3 regions of the Idiomarina sp. genome follow, and region 2 is predicted to be linked to each of the others. Evidence: predicted binding sites of a transcription regulator. Region 2 holds the regulator's gene; each other region holds the start of a gene.
What was found. Region 2 encodes MetJ, which represses methionine synthesis genes. Its sites were predicted from a motif close to TAGACGTCTAGACGTCTA; they were not measured.
Positions count from the first base shown of each region.

Region 1: metK (methionine adenosyltransferase) is a predicted target of MetJ. The motif match lies at 4,926-4,943, and genes of this name have one in related genera.
Region 3: msrA (peptide-methionine (S)-S-oxide reductase MsrA) is a predicted target of MetJ. The motif match lies at 2,952-2,969, and genes of this name have one in related genera.

Region 1 is NZ_CP080268.1:1,818,290-1,825,620, reverse strand. Features, by position in the region: gene KZ771_RS08850 (PhoH family protein) at 1-790, shown strand, start outside; gene KZ771_RS08845 (hypothetical protein) at 792-1,784, opposite strand; gene KZ771_RS08840 (hypothetical protein) at 1,790-2,080, opposite strand; gene ruvX (Holliday junction resolvase RuvX) at 2,168-2,581, opposite strand; gene KZ771_RS08830 (YqgE/AlgH family protein) at 2,578-3,135, opposite strand; gene gshB (glutathione synthase) at 3,188-4,141, opposite strand; gene KZ771_RS08820 (16S rRNA (uracil(1498)-N(3))-methyltransferase) at 4,169-4,906, opposite strand; gene metK (methionine adenosyltransferase) at 5,026-6,171, shown strand; gene tkt (transketolase) at 6,287-7,331, shown strand, end outside.
Region 2 is NZ_CP080268.1:2,125,422-2,132,752, forward strand. Features, by position in the region: gene priA (primosomal protein N') at 1-726, opposite strand, end outside; gene rpmE (50S ribosomal protein L31) at 897-1,109, shown strand; gene KZ771_RS10295 (malic enzyme-like NAD(P)-binding protein) at 1,363-2,613, shown strand; gene metJ (met regulon transcriptional regulator MetJ) at 2,604-2,930, opposite strand; gene metL (bifunctional aspartate kinase/homoserine dehydrogenase II) at 3,104-5,545, shown strand; gene KZ771_RS10310 (penicillin-binding protein 1A) at 5,573-7,331, opposite strand, start outside.
Region 3 is NZ_CP080268.1:2,829,021-2,836,351, reverse strand. Features, by position in the region: gene KZ771_RS13760 (RodZ domain-containing protein) at 1-400, opposite strand, end outside; gene KZ771_RS13755 (pilus assembly protein PilF) at 381-830, opposite strand; gene KZ771_RS13750 (bifunctional tRNA (adenosine(37)-C2)-methyltransferase TrmG/ribosomal RNA large subunit methyltransferase RlmN) at 1,026-2,159, opposite strand; gene ndk (nucleoside-diphosphate kinase) at 2,389-2,820, opposite strand; gene msrA (peptide-methionine (S)-S-oxide reductase MsrA) at 2,992-3,531, shown strand; gene KZ771_RS13735 (IscS subfamily cysteine desulfurase) at 3,676-4,824, opposite strand; gene iscR (Fe-S cluster assembly transcriptional regulator IscR) at 4,857-5,339, opposite strand; gene trmJ (tRNA (cytosine(32)/uridine(32)-2'-O)-methyltransferase TrmJ) at 5,643-6,368, opposite strand; gene suhB (inositol-1-monophosphatase) at 6,501-7,280, shown strand.

The DNA of each region.
Region 1 (7,331 bases), 310 kb from region 2:
GGTGTCACGGAGTGTGTTGCCGCAGGTCTTTCATAACGAGTACATTGTTGATGACACGCACACCTTTGCCAGCCGAGTCGATAGCTACGACGACGTCAGTGTGACGCTGCAGGATCTGGGTTACGACCGCATGATGGCTTATAATGCATGGGGCGTAAGACCTAAAAATATTTATCAGGCGATGGCGCTGCATGCGTTGCTTGATACGCATATGGATATGGTGGTATTAACCGGTCCGGCGGGTTCAGGTAAAACCTTGTTAGCCTTATCGGCCGCGTTAGAGATGGTGGTGGAGCAAGGGATATACGAGAAGATTATCGTAACGCGAAACACCCCTGAAATAGCAGAATCGATTGGTTTCCTGCCGGGTACTGAAGAGGAAAAAATGGCGCCCTGGCTGTCCGCGATTACTGACTCGCTGGAAGTATTGCACCGCCATGACGAAAGTATGGACTCCAGCCTGAATTACATCATGAAAAAGGCTAATATTCAGTTTAAATCGCTCAACTTTATGCGCGGGCGCAGCATCCAGAATGCGGTGGTAATTCTGGATGAAGCGCAGAACCTGACCGCATCTCAACTTAAAACTCTGATTACCCGTTGTGGTGAAAATACCAAGCTAGTGGTGTCCGGTAATTTAGCGCAGATCGATAGCTATTACTTAACTGCCGTTACCTCTGGTTTAACCTACATCGTGGAGCGATTTAAAGACTACCCCGGTAGTGCCACGATTAACCTCAATGGTGTTGTCAGGAGTGCTTTGGCAAAATTCGCCGAGGAACATTTATAAGTTAGTTTATCGCAGCAGTGCGGTACTGACCGTTGTCGATATAAAACTGACTTTGCGATGCAATTTGGCCGGCCGGCATCTGTGCTGGCCCTGCCACTTCAACTAATACCATTTTCGTTCCCTCAACAGTGATAATACTGTCATCAGGCTGTGGTGCCATTGCGATGGCGAACAGTGCATGGCCGGGCAAGTAGACGATGGCCATTTTTGCCGACGGAATAATAGGTCGCAGCAACGATGACATTAAACTGGCTTTGCTATCACAGTCGCCCTGATTGTAAAAAATCACTTGGTTGGGAGGAAGAAAGCCATCGCCGCGGTTATGGATACCATCGTCGAGCGCATTGTAAGGAATGGCCTGTATAAACTGTGCGATAAAGTCGGTATAGCCGCGCCGACTGTTGTCTCTTAAAGTCTCGCCAATAGCATTAACCAGTGGATTAAACAGCGGCTCTTGTTGGCGTGCGATAGCGACGGCATCAGGAATAATACCTTGTTCCCCCGAGGGCAGGGTTAGGTGGCGGTAGTAATTGCTTTGTAAGTAATCTTGCCAACGCTGTCGGTAATATTGGCGAAGGCGTTCTGCTTGTTGTCGATAGCGCTGTTGCTGTTGGCTATCGCGAGCTTCGCGAACGTTAATGCTTAATTGTTGCTCTCGTGGTGCTAGACTAACTTCCACACCGCGCCAGTTTTGTTGCCGAATGTAGCGATTAAGCTGTTGAAATAATTCGCGGTTTGCGCGCTTTTTGTTGTAGTTTCTGAAACGCTTAAACGGAGCCAGGAACTCTGTCTGATTAACTTCAAACTGGAGCGTTCTGGGTTGGCTGTTAGAGGGTTGCCAGGTATATGAAAAGTTTGTGTCGTCGCTGTCAGGGAGTTGGCTACGTTCAAAGACGAGCTGTTGGGCCTTGGCACTGACCGCAACGAGGCAGAAAACAACAAACAGCGCTGTGGCCAATCCGTTAAACATTAAGCAGGACTGGCCAAAACGCATCGTGATTAGAACTTCATTTCGGTAATGGGGCTTTCTTCAAACTTCAAATCGATTTGATATTCTACGCCACCGGCACGGACAAAGAAGTAAGTCTTATCGCGTTTGAACAATTCTTGTAGCGAGACGATCTTAACGCCGGGGCGACGCTCCTGACCCCAGTCAGACATCTCCACGCCGGAGCGTGTTACTAAGATATTTTTGTACCGCTCATTGGTAACGAGTAACAGTTTTTTGTTCTCGTCTTTCAGCATGATGGTATTGCCCGTTAAGGTGTAAGGTTCTTCATTACCAAACACGAGGTTACTCCTTCCAAAAGTTATAGGCGATACTATAACGAAATATTAAAGATTAACCAACATGACGTCAATTAGACACCAGTCGTATTAGTCATTAAGTTGATTTAGGTAGTCCTCAACGATCAATAGTGCGGCGGTACTGTCGACTTTTCCCTTGTCCAAATTGCGAAAGCCGCCACGATCGAACAGTTGCTCTCGTGCCGCTGTCGAGGTTAGTCGTTCGTCCTGAAACTTTACAGGTAAACCAAAGCGCCCGTGTAATCGGTTGCCAAATTTACGTGCGCGGGCTGTTAATGGCTGCTCTGACCCATCCATGTTCAGCGGCAATCCCACCACTAACTGTTGTGGCTGCCACTCCTTAAGCAGTTTTTCTATAACAGTCCAGTCCGGAATGCCTTCTTTGGCTTTTATTGCGGTAAGTACCGAAGCCGTGCCAGTCACGGTTTGACCCACCGCGATGCCAATACTTTTGGTGCCAAAGTCGAAACCCAGCAAGGTCATGCGTGGCCTACGTCCGGTCCAAGTTGCCAGACATCGAAACCGAGTTTTTCAGTGGCTTTTTGCCAGCGGTCTTTTACCGGCGTGTTAAAAATAATATCGGGGTCGGCAGGGATAGAAAGCCAGGCGTTTTCTGCCAGTTCTTTTTCCAATTGGCCGGCCTCCCAACCTGCGTATCCCAGTGTCAGGAGAAATTTTAACGGCGCTGCTGATGAACCCAGTGCTTCTAAAATATCCCGCGAGGTAGTAACCATGATGTCATCACTTAACTTAAGGCTGCTGCGCCAGTTTTCCTGGGGCGGATGGATGACGAAGCCTCGCTCTTGACCTACAGGACCACCCTGATAAACCGGGCCCTGAAGAGATGCAGTTGCATCGGGATAAATAATTTCGAGCTTATCTAACAAACTATCGACATTCAGATTGGCAGGTTGATTAATAATCAGCCCCATCGCACCGTCCTCGTTATGCTCGCAGATATACGTCACGCTGCGCTTAAACAACGGGTCATCCATTGTTGGCGTAGCAATTAAAAAGTGATTCTGTAAGCTTTCCATCGGTGACTCCTTAACATTCGATAGTTTAAATATCGGTACGATGGCAATAATTTCAATGCTTATTCGCTAGTTTTTCATCGATGGCTGCAAATAGCCTGGCGGCGATGTTTATGTCATAGGCCGCTTCAATCTCGCGCATACAGGTGGGGCTGGTTACGTTTATCTCTGTGACCTTGTCTCCGATAACATCCAGCCCAACCAACATTAACCCTTTAGCTTTTAGCGTGGGTCCTATCGCCCGCGCGATTGCCCAGTCTGATTCTGACAGCGGCTGCGGGCGACCACTACCGCCTGCGGCTAAATTACCCCGTGTTTCGCCAGCCGATGGTACGCGAGCCAGGGCATAGGGCATGGGTTCACCGTCCACAATCAAAATACGCTTATCGCCGTCCTTGATGGCTGGCAGGTACTTCTGTGCCATCGCGTAACGCGTGCCTTTTTGCGTTAACGTCTCGATAATAACGCCCAGGTTAGAGCCGTCACGGCCGACTTTGAATATCGACGCTCCACCCATGCCATCAAGCGGTTTCATAATAACCTCACCATGGGTTTTATGAAATTCACGCAGCACGTCGCTGTTTGCGCTTACCAGAGTGTCAGCGATGTGTTCAGCAAACCAGCTGGTATAAAGTTTCTCGTTACAATCGCGCAAGCTTTGTGGATTATTTACGACCAGCGCACCGTCGCGTTCTGCCAGCGAAAACATATGTGTGGCATATAAAAACTCGCTGTCGAAAGGGGGATCTTTGCGCATCATAATAACGTCGAAATCACCAAGCCGGACACGCTCGTCTTCACCCAGCTGATAAAAGTCAGTAACTTGGTCAGTCACCTTAACTTTGCGGGTAACGGCATAGGGTGTGCCATTGTCGATGAGTAGGTCGCCCATCTCGACGTAATAACATTGGTAGCCCTGTGTCTGAGCCTCCAACAACAAACGAAAACTGGTATCTTTAACGGTTTTAACGTCCGCAATGGGATCCATCACCATGGCAAGCTTTCTCATTACAGTATCCTTTTAATGCAAAGTTCGTTAGGCCAGGTCACCTAATTCATATTGGATAACACTTAGCGCGGTCAACGCTGCCGTTTCGGTTCTTAAAATACGCGGGCCTATTCGTATCGGTTTAAACTGGCCGCGTTTGGCTAAATCGACTTCTGCTTCAGTAAAACCACCCTCGGGCCCAATCAGCAAGGCAACTGACGCTGGCTGGTCAGCACCGGTTAGTTGGCGCAGTGGTAGCGGCGCATAAGGGTCGAGTGTCAGTTTTAAATCGGCGGTAACTTGCTGCACAAAGTTTGCCACCGTCTGAGCTGCGTGCACCACCGGTACACGGCTTCTGCCACACTGTTCACATGCGGAGATGACGACCTTTTGCCATTGTTGCTGTTTCTTCTCTAGTCGCTCACCGGTAAGCTTAACGCCGCAACGGTCGCTAAACAGCGGGGTGATCTCCGCAACGCCCAGCTCAACGGATTTTTGTAAGGCAAAATCCATCCGGTCACCGCGTGAGATTACCTGGCCTAAGTGAACACTTACTGTTGACTCAGAGTCGTTACTCTCTACCGCAACAACACGCGCCGATGCACTGCGTTTATCGGCCTCCAGCAATTCAGCCTGATAATCATTGCCATCGCCATTAAACAGGCATACCGGCTGTTCGTTGCTCATCCGCAGCGCCTTTACGCTGTGCTGAAATGCATCGGCTGAAAGTTTAACCTGATCACCAACAGCAAGGTTGCCCGGATGAAATAGTCGCGGAATTCGCATCAATTCTTCTCTTGTGTAGTGGACTTTTAGACGTCCAGAAGTAGAAAAAGTTTTACTGATCGGTTACATTAGCATCTTAGTACTATTAGCTTTAATCAAAATAAAGGAATGAAGGGCATATGTCACGTCACCTGTTTACTTCAGAGTCTGTTTCTGAGGGACATCCGGACAAAATTGCGGATCAAATTTCTGATGCCGTTTTGGATGCAATTCTTACCGATGATCCTCGTGCTCGGGTTGCCTGTGAAACATACGTTAAAACGGGCATGGTGCTGGTAGGCGGCGAAATATCAACCAATGCCTGGGTTGATATCGAGGAGCTTACCCGAAATACCATCAAAGACGTAGGTTATGTGCATTCAGACATGGGTTTTGATGCTAATTCGTGCGCGGTATTAAACGCCATTGGTAAACAAAGCACGGATATCAACCAAGGTGTTGATCGAGACCACCCTGAAGAGCAGGGTGCCGGTGATCAGGGCTTGATGTTTGGTTACGCTTCAAATGAAACGTCGGTGTTGATGCCGGCGCCGATTACCTATGCTCATCGAGTGGTACAACGCCAGTCTCAGGTGCGCAAAGACGGCACTTTGCCGTGGTTACGACCGGATGCTAAAAGCCAGTTAACCTTTGTTTATGAGAACGGCAAGCCTGTTGCGATCGACACGGTGGTGTTATCAACGCAGCACCATGAAGATATCTCTCAGGCGCAGTTAAAAGAAGCTGTGATGGAAGAAATTATCAAACCGGTTCTGCCGCAGCAGTGGGTCAGTAAAGACACCAAGTTTCATATCAACCCAACCGGGCGCTTTGTTATCGGCGGCCCTATGGGCGACTGTGGCCTGACAGGACGTAAAATCATTGTTGATACTTACGGCGGTATGGCACGTCATGGTGGTGGCGCGTTCTCGGGTAAGGATCCGTCTAAAGTTGACCGCAGCGCTGCCTACGCGGCGCGTTACGTTGCCAAAAACCTGGTTGCTGCCGGGTTGGCTGAACGATGTGAAATTCAGGTTTCGTACGCAATTGGTGTAGCCGAACCAACCTCTATTAGCATTGATACCTTTGGCACCTCACGCCATGACGAGGAATCGCTGATTGCGCTGGTGCGCCGACATTTCGATCTGCGCCCTTATGGACTAATAAAAATGCTGGATTTAGAGCGCCCCATTTATCGCGCAACATCAGCTTATGGTCACTTCGGTCGTGATGAATTCCCATGGGAGCAAACGGATAAAGCAGAGCAGTTGAAAGCCGATATTTGATCGGCTTTTGGTTCACACTATCTGTTCATAAAAAACGCATTAAATTTGCTTGTAACCCCCGAAATGTGGACAATACGCGCTCAAACGTTTGCTTGTCACCTTTTGGGGGTTTTTCATGTCTGATCGTCGTCATCTCGCCAACGCCATTCGTGCACTCAGCATGGATGCGGTACAAAAAGCTAAGTCAGGTCACCCGGGTGCGCCCATGGGTATGGCTGATATTGCCGAAGTACTGTGGCGTGATTATCTAAAACATAACCCCAACAACCCTAACTGGGCCGATCGTGATCGCTTTGTGTTGTCTAACGGCCATGGCTCGATGCTGATTTACTCGTTGCTGCACCTTAGTGGTTATGACCTGAGTATCGATGATTTAAAGCAATTCCGTCAGTTACATTCTAAGACTCCCGGTCACCCCGAGTATGGTTACACACCGGGTGTTGAGACCACCACCGGTCCCCTAGGTCAGGGCATTGCCAACGCCATCGGCATGGCGTTAGCCGAAAAAACGCTGGCTGCACAATTTAACCGTGACGGACATGACATTGTAAACCATCACACCTATACCTTTTTAGGTGATGGCTGCTTAATGGAAGGCATTTCTCACGAGGCCTGCTCGTTAGCAGGTACGCTGGGACTGGGTAAACTAATCGCGTTTTACGATGATAACGGTATCTCCATTGACGGCGAAGTCGAAGGTTGGTTTACCGATGATACCGCCAAGCGTTTCGAGTCTTATAACTGGCAAGTTATCCGCGACGTTGACGGCCATGACGCCGCAGCTGTTGCCGACGCAATAGACAAGGCTCAGGCAAACACTTCTCAGCCAACATTGATTATTTGCAAAACCGTTATCGGTTTTGGCTCCCCCAATAAACAAGGTTCAGAGAGCTGCCACGGTGCACCATTAGGCGATGACGAAATTGCCGCCACGCGCGACCAGCTCGGTTGGAACTATGGACCGTTTGAAGTTCCTGATGATGTTTATCAACAGTGGTCTGCGAAAGATCGCGGCGATGCAATTGAAGCTAGCTGGAATAAGCGTTGGGTTGCCTACGAACAAGAGTTTCCCCAGCTGGCAGCAGAATTAAAGCGACGCCTAAATGGCGAGTTGCCGGAAGATTTTCAGCAGCACGTTGCGGCTTATGCGAAGCAACTAC
Region 2 (7,331 bases):
TGCCTGCAAATAAACTTCTGTTTTACCGCTACCGGTAATGCCCTGCAGTAACATTGCGGCATGTTTCTGTTGCTGGTTGATCGTTGTCACCGCAATGGCTTGCTGTTGGTTCAACGTCAGTGGCTGGTTATCTGAGTCCAGCTGCCAGGGGGTCTCGTCTATTGCGGGAACGCGTTGTTGCCGCTCTACCCAACCTTTTTCTTCTGCAGCCTTTATCACGGTGGAACTAATATCTGCTGCCTTTACAACACTTCGCGGCTGCGGACCCGGCTGCAGCAAGTGAATTAACGCTTGTTGCTTTTGTGCGCGCTTCATTTGCTCGCTGTCGAGCTCGGCGCCCACCTTCGTCAAGGCAATATATTCAACCGGCGGATAGCTGGCAGCCGCGCCTTTGCGCAACAGTGTCGGCAACGCATTAGCGGCAACTTCACCAAGGCTGTGGTGATAGTAGTCAGCTGCCCAACAAATTAACTGCCAAATATCATCAGCCCACAACGGTTGCTGATCGAGCACCTCGTTGACATCTTTCAGGGCATAGTCTGTAATCTTCGCGTTCGCTAACGGTGCTAAATAAAAACCTATCAACGTTCGACGACCAAACGGCACTTTAACCCGCGAGCCTACAACAGGGAGAGGCTCGGTCATTTGGTAAGTGAAGGATTTACGCAGTGGCACCGGCAGTGCAACTTCTACCTGACGTTGTGTATGGGGCTTTTCAATCGGCATTTTGCTATTTTGTGGCGCTACTCAAGATAATACAAGCGCTGATATTTTACTTGATCAGTAAGCTGTTATCACATAGAATGCCGCGCTCCAAACGATTGATGTTTTTTTGCGCATGGTGTCCGGCATAACGATGACCGGATAGCGATGCGGCCCATTATTGAGGTTATCCCATGAAAAAAGGTATTCATCCTAAGTATGAAGCAATTACCGTCACCTGCTCGTGCGGTAATAAATTTGAAACACGCTCTACCCGCACTGAAGATCTGCTGGTTGACGTATGTTCAGAGTGCCACCCGTTCTACACTGGTAAACAGCGTGTAATGGACACTGGTGGTCGCGTTGACAAATTTAAGAAGCGTTTTGGTACGTTGGGCAAAAAATAAGCCCGGACGATTAAAACCGCTGAAAACAACGCTTTGTTATCAGTTTTAAAAAAAAGGCGCTATTAAGCGCCTTTTTTGTTGCCCGCCTTCTGCGTAGCCCCTTTTGTTAAAGAAAAGTTACCCGGTGTATTTTTAGACACGATAAAAGTTATCTTGCTCCAACAAGTCTCTGTATAGCAGGTAAGATTTGTTCCTGCACGAAAAGCCGTTAAACTAAGAGCTCGATATTATCACAGATAAAAGGCCGGCTTTTATGTCTGACTTTCGCCAACAAGCGTTAGATTATCATCAGTATCCCACTCCGGGAAAAATCTCAGTCGAGTTAACCAAACCTGCAAATTCCAGTAAAGACTTAGCACTGGCCTACAGCCCCGGCGTTGCCGAACCCGTTCGGGAAATTGCCGACGATCCAGATAACGCCTATAAATATACTGCCAAAGGAAACCTTGTCGCCGTTATCAGTAATGGCACTGCGATTCTGGGGTTGGGTAATTTGGGGCCGCTGGCATCAAAACCGGTAATGGAAGGTAAAGCATTATTGTTTAAGCGCTTTGCCGGACTCGACGCTATCGACATTGAAGTTACCCACAGAACAACTCAGGACTTTATCAATACGGTTGCCAATATCGCGGACTCTTTTGGCGGCATTAACCTTGAAGACATAAAGGCACCAGAGTGCTTTGAGATCGAGCAAGCGTTAATCGAAAAGTGTAGCGTGCCCATCTTTCATGATGATCAGCATGGCACGGCAATAGTTACCGCTGCAGGCATGCTAAATGCACTGGAGATTCAGGGTAAAGAATTGCGCAGCGCACGTATCGTATGCATGGGAGCAGGCGCCGCGGCTATTGCGTGCATGGAACTGTTGATCAAGTGCGGCGCTCAGCGCGAACACATTTATATGCTGGACTCAAAAGGTGTCATTCATACCCGCCGCGACGATCTAAACGAATATAAAATGCTGTTTGCGAATAACACCGATAAACGCTCGTTAGAGGAAGTCATTGAGGGAGCTGATTTATTCCTGGGGGTTTCGGGTCCTGACTTGCTATCACCGGAAACACTTAAGCTGATGGCTGAAAAGCCCGTCGTATTTGCTTGCTCCAACCCCGATCCGGAAATTAAGCCAGAACTCGCAAAACAGGCGCGTAACGATGTCATTATTGGTACCGGCCGCTCTGACTATCCCAATCAGGTCAACAATGTGCTCTGCTTCCCGTTCATGTTCCGGGGCGCACTTGATGTTCGGGCAACCGCTATCACTGACGAAATGAAAGTTGCAGCTGTCGAAGCGATTCGCCAGTTAGCTAAAGAGGAAGTTCCCGATTCGGTACTCGAGGCTTCAGGCGAATCCAGCCTTACCTTTGGCTCTGATTACATCATTCCTAAGCCCATGGACCCGCGGCTGTGTCAGCGCGTGGCCCGGGCTGTAGCGGAAGCCGCCGTCAAATCAGGGGCGGCAAAAATCGACATGCCCAAAAACTATATGCTGGATCAGGACTGATCCAGCTCGTCGTCCGTTGGAATAGGTAACCCGCGTGCTTCGAGTTCCTCACGCACAGCGCTTGGAATTTTGTGCGGGTTAGACTTTTCCAGGTCTTCATCCGTTGGTAGTGGTTGCCCTGTAAACGCATGTAAAAACGCTTCACACAGAAGTTCACTGTTCGTAGCATGGCGTAAATTCTTTACTTGGCGGCGAGTTCGTTCATCAGTCAGTACTTTCAGTACACGGGTTGGTATCGATACCGTAACCTTTTTGACTTGTTGACTTTTACGCCCATGTTCTGCGTACGGGTAAATATACTCACCGTTCCACTTCATCGCATTCTCTCGCTGTATGAAAAACCCTTATAAGATATAATGAATTGTACTCACAGGATTGGCCACGTCAAATTTTATCCGTCTAGATGGCTAAAAGTTGCTGACATTTGCGCCACAATATTTTAGCCTTACAGCATAACGACCAATTATTTGTAGTTTAGAGGACGTAGTTGATGGCAATAGAAGGGCTAACTCAAGAGCAAGTGCAGGCCGCTGCTGATACCGTACAAGTTCATAAATTTGGCGGCAGTAGTCTTGCCGATGCCTTCTGTTACCGCCGCGTCGCTCGAATTGTGACCGAATACGCTGGTGCCAGCGACGTTGTTGTCGTTTCTGCTGCCGGCGACACTACCAACCGCATTTTAGCTATTATTGCGGCCGCTAAAAAGCCCGGCGATACTGCCGCAATCCTGCTCGAACAACTGGAAAAATTTCAGTTAGGACTTATCAATGAACTTCTTGGTAGCGATTTAGCACAATCCCTGTGCCAACTATCTAATGCAGACTTTGAACGTTTTCGACGCTTTATTCGCGGCGAGGAAAGCATTAGCCGTGATGCGGAATTATTAGCGTACGGCGAGTTATGGTCAGCTCGCTTACTCGCTGCACTCCTCAGAAAGCAAGGCACCCGCGCTGAACACATCGATGCCCGGGATTTTCTCTGTGCCGAAGACGCACCCGAGCCATTAATCCAGGAGCAAGTGTCGCGTGAAGGTCTGCTGCAACGGGTTGCTCCCTACCCAGGCACTCGGTTTATCGTCACTGGTTTTATAGCCCGTGGGTTAAATAGTGAAAGCCTGACCCTGGGTCGAAATGGCAGTGATTACTCAGCGACTCTGGTTGGTAGCCTGCTCGACGCAAAACAAGTAACCATCTGGAAGGATGTAGCTGGGGTTTACTCCGCGGATCCCCGCAAAATTGAGCGGGTCGTCAGCTTGCCAGCGTTAGACTGGTCTGAAGCTGAAGAGTTAGCTCGCCTGGGCAGTCCGGTACTGCATCCGCGAACATTTCAGCCGGTTAACCGCGAGCGCATGGTTATTTCCGTTCGTTCAAGCCTTAAAGTCGAGAACCAGCAAACCCGAATTGGTCAGTTTGAGCATGCTGAGCCCCGCGGCAAGGTATTTACCTCGTTATCTGAGGTGGTGCTTTTTAAAATTGAGTTAAACGATAAACGTCTGGTGGATCAATTGGATGAGCTCGACCTTGAGCCAATATTTAGCTGGACCGAGCCGGAAAAGCATCATCAGTACTTAGTCTTTCACCAAAACCACCTTGACTATATAAGTCGTTGGTTAGAGCAGATTGATAATGACAATGCCGTGACCCAAATACGTGGCTACTCAATGGTCGCACTGGTCGGTGACCGCATACAGGAGACCGATCAATATACCACCTTCAAGCTTCAGCTAAGCGAGCAAAAAGTCCGTCGGTTTGGGCTGGGAGAACATGGCAATTCGGCTATCGCTATTCTTGAACAGCAGCTCGATAGTCGTTTTTTAAATCGTTTACACAGCCAGTTATTCAATTATCGCCGCAGTCTAGGTGTGCTGGTGTTGGGACGCGGAAATATTGGTAGTGCCTGGTTAGAACTGTTTAAACAGCAACGCGATCGAATCAACCAGGTGATGGACGTGCGGATCATAGGCATTGCTAACTCTAAGCGCCTGTGGCTAGACTACGGAGGTGTTGAGTTAAATGCGTGGTCTGCTGATTTTGATCGGCTGGCACGACCCTACGTACTGACCGAATTATTACGTGAATTACCTAATGCGCCATACGATGAACTGGTGATACTTGATTTAACCGATGCCAAACCGATAGCACAATTGTATCCCAGCTTGTTTGCTAACGGACTGCATATCATCAGTGCTAACAAACGCGCGGGCTCTGCCCATGAATCTCTGTACCATGAGATACGCACAATCCAGCACGAGTACAAACGTGAATGGTTGTACAACACTACGGTTGGGGCTGGCTTACCACTTAATTACGCCATTAACGATTTGCGCGCTCAAGGCGATGAAATTCGAAGTATTTCAGGAATTTTTTCGGGCACCATGTCATGGCTGTTCGAAAACTTCAGTGCCGACACAGCATTTAGCGATTTAGTTGCCGAGGCAAAAGAACGCGGCTACACCGAGCCCGATCCCCGTGAAGACCTGTCGTGTCAGGATTTGGTTCGTAAACTTCTAATCCTGGCTCGCGAGATTGGGCTGAAACTTGACTGGCAGGATATCGAGGTTAATAGTCTGGTTCCTGAACATCTGCGTGATATTTCAGTTGCTGAATTTATGCAACGGCGTAGCGAGCTCGATGAGCCAATGAATGAAATGCTTGAATCAGCTGCTAAAGATGGCAAAGTCCCGCGCTTGCTCGCCAGCTTTTCAGTATCGGAAGAACGACGGGTTAAAGCAAAAGTCGGTATCGAATATATACCCGCGGGAGACATGTTAGCGAACCTGATCCCGGGTGAAAACATTTTTGTGATCTATACAGATTGGTACTCAGAAATGCCACTGGTAATAAGTGGCCCGGGGGCCGGCAAGCAAGTGACTGCAGGCGGAGTGCAATCCGACCTCAACCAATTACTGGGGCGTCTTAGCGCCATCAGCTGATCACCTGCGCAGTAAACGACAGCGAGCTTAAAAGAGCTCGCTATCGTCTTCCTTAAAAATGTCGCCGTTGTCTTTTTGAGTATCTGCATACTCGGTAGGTTCGGTACCATCTATAAAGTATTCAAACCGAGTCGTGTGGTCAGTTAAATGTGACAACTTGCCGGTTTCCAGGTCGATTCGCACGTTGACCACACCCGGCGGTATCATCATGTTGCCTGACTCATACCGGGGCAATGCTTTCTCCATAAACAAAATCCACCCCGGCAACGCGGTTTTAGCGCCGGCTTCACCGCCCGAAATAGCTTGTTGTTTGCTATCAAGCAATGGATTCATGGTGGTTCTGCCAAGCTGCCGCGATACATCATCAAAGCCGACCCAGGTCGTTGTCACCAGGCCGGTAGTAAAGCCTGAGAACCAAGTATCGCGAACATCATTGGTGGTACCTGTCTTACCAGCGATAGAGCGACCGACTTCATTAACAATCGGCTTTGAGCGCTGTATGCGCCAGGACGTTCCATTCCAGCCGGTATTGTGGGCCCAACTGCCACCGCCCCAAACCGCCGAGTTCATAGCCTGAGCGACCAGAAACGCATTCTGCTCCGAAATAATTTGTGGCGCAGGATTGTCACAATCCACGCAAGCCAGCTTAGGCTCAGCATTAAAAATCACTTCGCCATTGCGGTCTTCTATTCGCTCGATAACATAGGGGTCAACCAAGAAACCGCCATTTGCAAATGCCGCATAAGCTCGCGCAACTTGCATCGGCGTCATCGAAAGCGAACCCAGCGAAATTGATTCATTTTCAGGAACTTCACTTCGATCAAGTCCGAACTTAGCAATATGATCAGCGGTTTGCTTTACACCCACTTCGCGAATTAAACGCACCGAAACCACGTTTTTAGATTTTGCCAGTGCCTTACGTAAACGAATCGGCCCTTCATAAACATCAGGCGAGTTTTTCGGCCGCCAGGCGATGCCGGAGCCGGGGTTCCACTGATTTATCGGCGCGTCATTCACTAACGTTGCCAGCGTTAAGTCCTGCTCAAAAGCAGCCGAATAAATCAGCGGTTTGATATTAGAACCAACCTGCCGCTCGGCTTGCAACGCCCGATTATACTGACTTAATGCAAAACTATAACCACCCACAACAGCCGCCACTGCGCCATCTGATGGTCGCAATGACGCTATGGCTGAACTGGGCTCAGGTAGTTGGGCTAAACGCCAGACAGCGTTGTTTTCATCTTTTGCTGCAACGCGACGCAACCAAATAACATGCCCCGCGGCCATAATGTCGGCGGCCGACTCCGGCGGAGGCCCCTGGCGCTCCTCGTTAAGGTATTCGCGTGCCCAGTGCATTGATTCCCATGGCAAGGTAACCCTACCGACATCTTTTGCCATAACAGTAGCGGTTTGTCCCTCCACTTCGACAACAACCGCGGGGATTACTGCACCAACCGATTTTAACTTCTCAAGATAACGAGTAATTTCATTTGACGATAATGCGGCTCTGCCGTCTGCTTCAGACCACAACACACTGACGGGACCACGGTAACCATGACGCTCATCATAGGCATGAAGGTTATCCCACACAGCCTGACGCGCGGCTAGTTGCACATCACTCTTAACGGTCGTATAGACGTTGTAACCCCCATTATATGCCTCTTCCTCACCGTAACGATCGATCATTTGTTGCCGAACCATTTCGGCAAGGTAAGGCGCATTCACTGTAACTTCGGCGCCATGGCGGCGGGCAGTAACCGGCGCATCAGCAGCCTGATCAAATTGT
Region 3 (7,331 bases), 700 kb from region 2:
AGCTTTGCATGGCCGTGGTATCCGGCTCTTTAATACCGAGTTTTTTGTAGGCCGCGAAAACTTCATCTTCGTTCGCTTCTAATAATTTAGCGTACGAACGCAGATAGCCTTTGATGAAGGTCGGAGTAGAAAACGACTCGTAGTCGTCAGCCTCGAGCAGCTCGATAATTTGTAAACGCAACCGTAACCGATCGGCAACGTCGCGCGACGTCAAGTTTTTAGCTTCTCTGGCCTCTTTAAGTAACTGCCCGGGCCCTTTTACAAGTTCCTTCTGCTGCTCAGCGGTATGTTCTACGTCGTTGTTATTTACCGCGTTTTCCTCAGTATCATTCGATTGATTATCAGCAGTCATGGTGTTCTGGATGATCCCTATTAGTACGCTATTGGCTCGCCTCGGCATAGCGATGCCTTGTCTTAAGCAAGGAACACTGTTTGCGGTTTGCTGCCACCTGTTGCTGCAGGCTCTCTGCCTGATCAAACATCAACATGGCTTGCTGCCGGTAGCCAGCGACACACAGTGCAATAGCGTAGTTGTTATACATTGCGCCGCTGTTAGGTTGCCATGATAACGCTTGCTGGTAAAGTAGCAACGCTGAATTGACCTTTTCTTTGCGCAAATACCACTGTCCCAGCGCAATGATCACAGCTTCTGAGCGTGGCGCATCGTTATAGGCTTTGTCCAGATGCGGCCGCGCGCGCTCTAATTGATCGCGCTGCATGTATTCCAGCCCCAGTTGTAAGCGGGTCTTGCCGGCGTCGCTAAGCTCTGCGTTTGGGGTTAGGCTGCAGCCTGCCATAAAAGCCAGGCACAATAGGCTCACTATTTTCATGCTATGCATTCCCTTGCATTTTGTCGCTTCGCGACGGCTGTTTGCGCCTGCGGCGCGGCTTTTTGCAGCGAGCCTGCGGCCGCTGCGGCTGTTTAAAGAGAGCTGCGGTTCAAACAGCAGCAACAAGCGTAGCGTTGTTGCAAACCGCCGTGCCGCAGGCACAAAAGCCGCTCCGCAGGAGCATACAGCCAGCTCTTAGGCGGTTTTTACACCGATTTCGTCACCGCGGGCGGCTTGTTGCCTTTTTAAGATGCGTTTGGTGCGGTCGATTACGTCACCGACTAGCTGACCGCAGGCTGCATCAATATCATCGCCGCGGGTCTTCCTGACCATAACGACGAAGCCATATTCCATTAACACTTTTGCAAACCGGTCGATGCGCGAGTTACTGGAGCGCCCGTAATCGGAACCCGGGAATGGGTTAAACGGAATTAAGTTAATTTTACTTGGCGTGTCTTTTAGCGTTTTTGCCAAAGCGTGTGCTTGATCTGTAGAATCATTAACATGATCCAGCATCACGTACTCAACGGTCACTTTGTGTTGCGCTTTTGACTGCTCGACATAGCGGCGACTTGAGGCCAGGAACTGCTCGATATTGTACTTTTTATTGATGGGTACAATTTCGTTGCGCAATTCATCGTCTGGCGCATGCAGTGAAATCGCCAGCATTACGTCGATTTGTTCAGCGAGCTTGTCTAATGCCGGGACAACGCCTGAGGTACTGAGAGTAACCCGACGCTTCGACAGGCCGAAGCCATAGTCATCCAGCATGAGTTCCATAGCCGGTACTACGTTATTCATGTTAAGCAGGGGTTCACCCATGCCCATCATGACCACGTTAGTGACCGGTTTAATACCGGTTTTACCGTAGGCGCCCAGTAATTGGTTAACCCGCCAAACCTGACCGATTATTTCAGCAACGTTCAGATTGCGGTTAAAGCCCTGCGCTCCGGTTGAACAGAAGGTACATTCTAACGCGCAGCCAACCTGCGAAGACACGCATAAAGTGGCTCGGTCGCGCTCCGGGATCCACACCGTTTCTACGTCCTGACCATCGAATAAGGTCATCGCGAATTTGATGGTGCCATCCGAAGATTGTTGCTGGGTACGCACTTCCGGCGCGCGGATTTCAGCTACCTGCTTGAGTTTTTCGCGCAACTTTTTGTTGAGATTGGTCATCTCATCAAAGTCATCAACACAAAAATGATAAAGCCACTTCATCACCTGGTCGGCACGAAATGGTTTTTCCCCCAGCTCGCTGAAGAACTCTCGAAGGCCTTCGCGATTGAGGTTAAGCAAGTTCACTTTTTTGTCGATGGCGTTGGTCATAAAACTCCTGTTTTGGCTCGCTACGCTCGCGGTTCAGGCCTGCGGCGGCTTGGGCTCGTGCTGCGCACTCGCGGTGTAAGCGCTGCGCGTGGTTTAGGGCCTTTGGCCGGTGTAGGCTCGCTGCGCTCGCGGTTTAGGGCCTTCGGCCGGTATACCGCGAGTGCGAAGCACGAGCCTACACCGCGCGCAGCGCCTATTCCGGCGAAGCGGCTATCCCGCGAAGCCTAAATTAGCGTGTACGTGGGCAGATTTCTTCATCGCTGAAGAAGTATGCGATTTCGCGCGCTGCAGATTCTACTGCATCAGAACCGTGTACCGCATTTTCGTCGATAGTTTCAGCATAGTCTGCACGCAGAGTTCCCGCCAGTGCTTCAGCTGGGTTAGTTGCACCCATGATTTCACGGTTCTTCAATACTGCGTTTTCGCCTTCCAGAACTTGTACAACGATTGGACCAGAAGTCATGAATTCAACTAATGCACCAAAGAAAGGACGTTCTTTGTGCTCAGCGTAAAAGCCTTCTGCCTGTTCTTTGCTCAAGTGCATCATTTTTGCTGCGACAATGCGCAGACCTGAGGTTTCGAAACGATTGTAAATAGCACCAACTAAGTTTTTAGCAACTGCGTCGGGCTTGATGATTGATAAAGTGCGCTCTAAAGCCATCTATTTTACTCCAAAAAGGGTATTAACTAAGTGATTAAAATTTCCGCGCGAATTATACGGGAGATTCGCTAAAAAATCGAATAACCTTTAATTGTTTTTGTAGAAATTCTACGTTAGGATGCAAAAACATATAGCCATTTAGACGTCTAAAATACGAAAGGAGTATCTTTAATGTCAAACAATCTGGCACAGGCAACTTTAGGTGGTGGCTGTTTTTGGTGCGTGGAGTCGGCGTTTTTACAAGTCAAAGGCGTTGAAAAGGTTCAGTCCGGCTATACCGGCGGACACACCGAAAATCCGACTTACGAACAGGTTTGCCGTGGCGATACCGGACATGCAGAAGTGGCACAGTTGACGTACAACCCTGAGATAATTTCTTACCGTCAAATTTTAGAAATCTTCTTTACCCTGCATGATCCAACTCAGGTCAACCGTCAGGGCAACGACGTTGGTACGCAATATCGCACCTCGATTTTCTATCATAGCGACGAGCAAAAGCAGCAGGCGGAGCAAATCATTGCTGAACTGGAAGCGGAAGATGCGTTTGCGGCACCTATTGTGACGGAAGTATCGCCACTGGGTAAATTTTATCTGGCTGAGGATTACCACGAGAATTACTTCGCCCGCAACCCTGAGAATCCGTATTGCCAGGCGGTGATTTCGCCGAAACTGGCTAAATTCCGCAAGACGTTTTCGGGACTGCTTAAATAGGCTCGCGCTGCGCGCTCGCGGTATAGAGCTGCGCTGATTTGGCCTCGCTACGCTCGCGGTTTAACGGGCAAAGCACCTACCCCGCGAGCGCAGCGAGCCTAAACCGCGCGAAGCGCCCAAGCCGTGAAATAAGTGCGCCTAGCGTTATCTCCGCAGAGCGCTGTAAACATCCAGAATATGCTGCGCCGCGTGCTCGACTTCTGCTTCCGTCGTCTCGCGGCCGAAGCTGAAGCGCAGAGATGCGTGGGCTAGCTCATCCGGTAAGCCCAGTGCGCGCAGTACATAGGATGGTTCGACACTTGCTGAGGTACAGGCAGAACCAGAAGAAATCGCCAAATCTTTCAGCGACATCAGTAAGATTTCACCTTCGACACCAGCAAAACTCAGATTGATAATATGCGGTACGCGGAATTGGTCGCTACCGTTTAGCGCAATGCCATCTTGCGCTAACAGCGGTTGCAGGAACTTTGTGCGTAGGTTTTCAAAGCGCTCGGCATCTGCTTGCAGACGGCCTGCTGCAACCTCTGCTGCTTCACCCAGGCCAACAATTTGATGAGTTGCCAGCGTACCAGAACGCATACCTCGTTCATGCCCACCGCCATGCATTTGTGCCAGTAAGCGTACCCGCGGTTGGCGCCGCACATAGAGTGCGCCAATGCCTTTGGGACCATACATTTTGTGGGCAGAAATTGATAATAGGTCTACCGGTAGTACTGCCATGTCCAGCGGCAGTTTGCCGGTGCTCTGGGCGGCGTCGACATGCAACAAGGTGCCATTATCACGACAAAGTTCGCCAATGGCGTTGATATCCTGAATCACGCCAATTTCGTTGTTTACATGCATCACACTGACCAGCACCGTATCTTCACGCAATGCCGAGCGTAGCTCGTCAAGATCAACGCGGCCATCCGCCTGCACATCCAGATAGGTCACTTCGAAACCGTCTTTTTGTAACTGCTCTGCCGGATCCAGCACCGCTTTGTGCTCGGTTCGCACGGTAATCAGGTGTTTTCCCTTGTCCTGTAAAAAATGTGCGACGCCTTTTAAGGCGAGATTATCGGATTCGGTAGCTCCGGAAGTAAACACGATTTCGCGGGCGTCAGCATTGATTAGGTCAGCAACCTGGTGGCGCGCAATATCTACAGCCTCTTCTGCCTGCCAGCCATACCGATGCGAACGCGACGCCGGGTTTGCGTATATGCCGTCGACGGTCAGAAATTGCATCATTTTTTCAGCGACCTGCTTATCCACAGGCGTGGTGGCCGCATAATCCATATAGATGGGCAACTTCACTAGCTCACAGCTCCTTTCTGGTGCGACATCCACTAAATGACGTTAAGCTCGATTTTGTCAGAACTTTTATCAGAACTTTTGTCGTAATTCTGGCGTTCACCAACCTCGGCAACATCGCGTGATGCCATCAGTTCAGCCAGGGTAATACCATCTAAAAAGTCTGCTATGCGATCACTCAGGCCTTCCCACAATGAATGCGTAAGGCAACGCTCGCCACCCTGACAATTGCCTTTGCCGTGACAGCGGGTTGCATCGATGGATTCGTCAACCGCATCGATAACAGCACCAACAGAGATGTCATCTGCTGTTTTGCCCAGCTGATAACCACCGCCGGGACCGCGCACGCTGTGCACCAGGCCGCGTTTGCGCAGGCGGGCAAATAATTGCTCCAGATAGGATAACGAAATCCCCTGCCGCTCAGAAATATCCGCCAGCGGCACCGGGGACTGTTTGGCGAACATGGCGACGTCGAGCATCGCGGTAACGGCGTAACGGCCTTTGGATGTCAGGCGCATGATGGTATTCCTCTTCGCTTTGCTTAAGCGACAAGTTTACTTACCCGACTAAAATAGTCAAGTATTCAATGCTCGCTTCGCTCGCGGCTATTTATCGCTGCGCGACGGCTGTTTTTGCCTTCGGCAAGGCTGATTGCAACTCGCTTCGCTTGTTACTGCTTTTTGTGGGTTCGCTAATGCTCACCCTCGGGGTGCTTTCCTTACCGTTTTTGGCTTGCCCCGAAACAGCCGCAGCGGCCGAAGGCTCGCTGCAAAACGCCGTCGCAAAGCGACAAACAGCCGTGCCAACGGTACAAATTGCCTTTATTTCTTACCGACAGACGCCAGTATCCCGCGGAGGATGTTTATCTCGCTCTCCTCCGGCCGTGCGCGGTTGAAGAGCCGGCGTAACTTGGTCATCACCTGGCCCGGATGCTGCTTAACGATAAAGCCCGTATCGTACAGCGTTTGTTCCAGATGTTGATAAAACTGTTCTAACTGTTCCCCACGCGGGTAATCAGCAACCTCGCCACTGTGGCTATAACGCTGTGCGTTTTCCTCGGCTTCTAAAAACTGCATACGCAATTCATAGCACACCGTTTGTACTGCCATGGCCAGGTTTAACGAGCCATAATCGGGGTTGGTCGGAATATGCAGGTGGTATTGGCTTAACTGTAGCTCTTCGTTGGTTAGGCCGTTGTTTTCGCGCCCGAAAACTAGCGCGACCTTATGTTTAGGTGCTTCGGCCAGCACTTTGGCTGCGGCATCTCGTGGGCCAAGTAACGGCCAGTCCAGGGTGCGGTTACGGGCGCTGGTAGCCAGCACCAACTCGCAGTCGGCGATGGCTTCCTGCAGGGTATCAACCGTGGTGGCGTTAGCTAAAATATCAGTCGCCCCCGCTGCTAATGCCGAGGCATGACTATCGGGTGCGTTTACCGGATCAACTAACGTCAGCTCCGATAAGCCCATGGTTTTCATGGCACGAGCGACAGAACCGATATTGCCCGTGTGCGAGGTATTTACAAGTACTATACGAATAGAATCTAGCATGATGACGTAAAACTATGCCTGAATAAAAGTTGTGCATGATACCGCAATACTGGTATTATCCGCGACCAGATTTTTGTGATTCACATTTTTGTTAAACACAAAGCGTTCTTTGACAGCACAGGTAATTTGATTATGCATCCGATGTTAAACATTGCGGTGCGCGCAGCGCGTGCAGCCGGCAAGATTTTAATTAAAGAGTTTGACCAAGGTCAACCGATTGACGCAACGTCTAAGGGCCCTAACGACTGGGTTTCTGAGATGGACAGAGCGGCAGAAAAAGCGATTATCGATACGATTCGTAAATCGTACCCGGAGCATGGCATTATTGCCGAAGAAAGTGGTCAGCAGCAAGGCACTGACAATGACTTTCAATGGGTTATCGACCCGCTCGATGGCACCACAAATTATCTGCGCGGTATTCCTCATTTTTGTATTTCTATTGCGCTATTACACAAAGGCTCGGTGCAGCAGGGCGTGGTTTACGATCCTGTGCGTGAAGAGCTGTTCACCGCGTCGCGTGGTGCCGGCGCGCAATTAAATGGTCGCCGTTTACGTATTGACCCTAAGGTTGAGCTTAAAGGTGCGTTACTGGCGACGGGTTTCCCGTTTAAAGCCAAGCACAAACTGCCTGAATATCAGCAAATGTTTAATAACTTGTTTGAGCATTGTGCCGACATGCGTCGTGCAGGCGCGGCAGCACTTGACTTAGCCTATGTTGCGGCGGGTCGTTTTGATGGTTTCTTCGAGATGGGCTTGAAGCCTTGGGATATGCTGGCCGGCGAATTGATGATCCGCGAAGCAGGCGGCATTGTGTGTGACCTTGATGGCGGCCACAACTATATCCAAAGCGGCAACATTACTGCCGGTGCACCTAAGGTACTTAAGCAAATGCTACCGGTAATGCGCAAGTAGCGTGCGTCCTGACGCACGTCCACGTCGCGTCAGGACGCGACCTACGTCAGG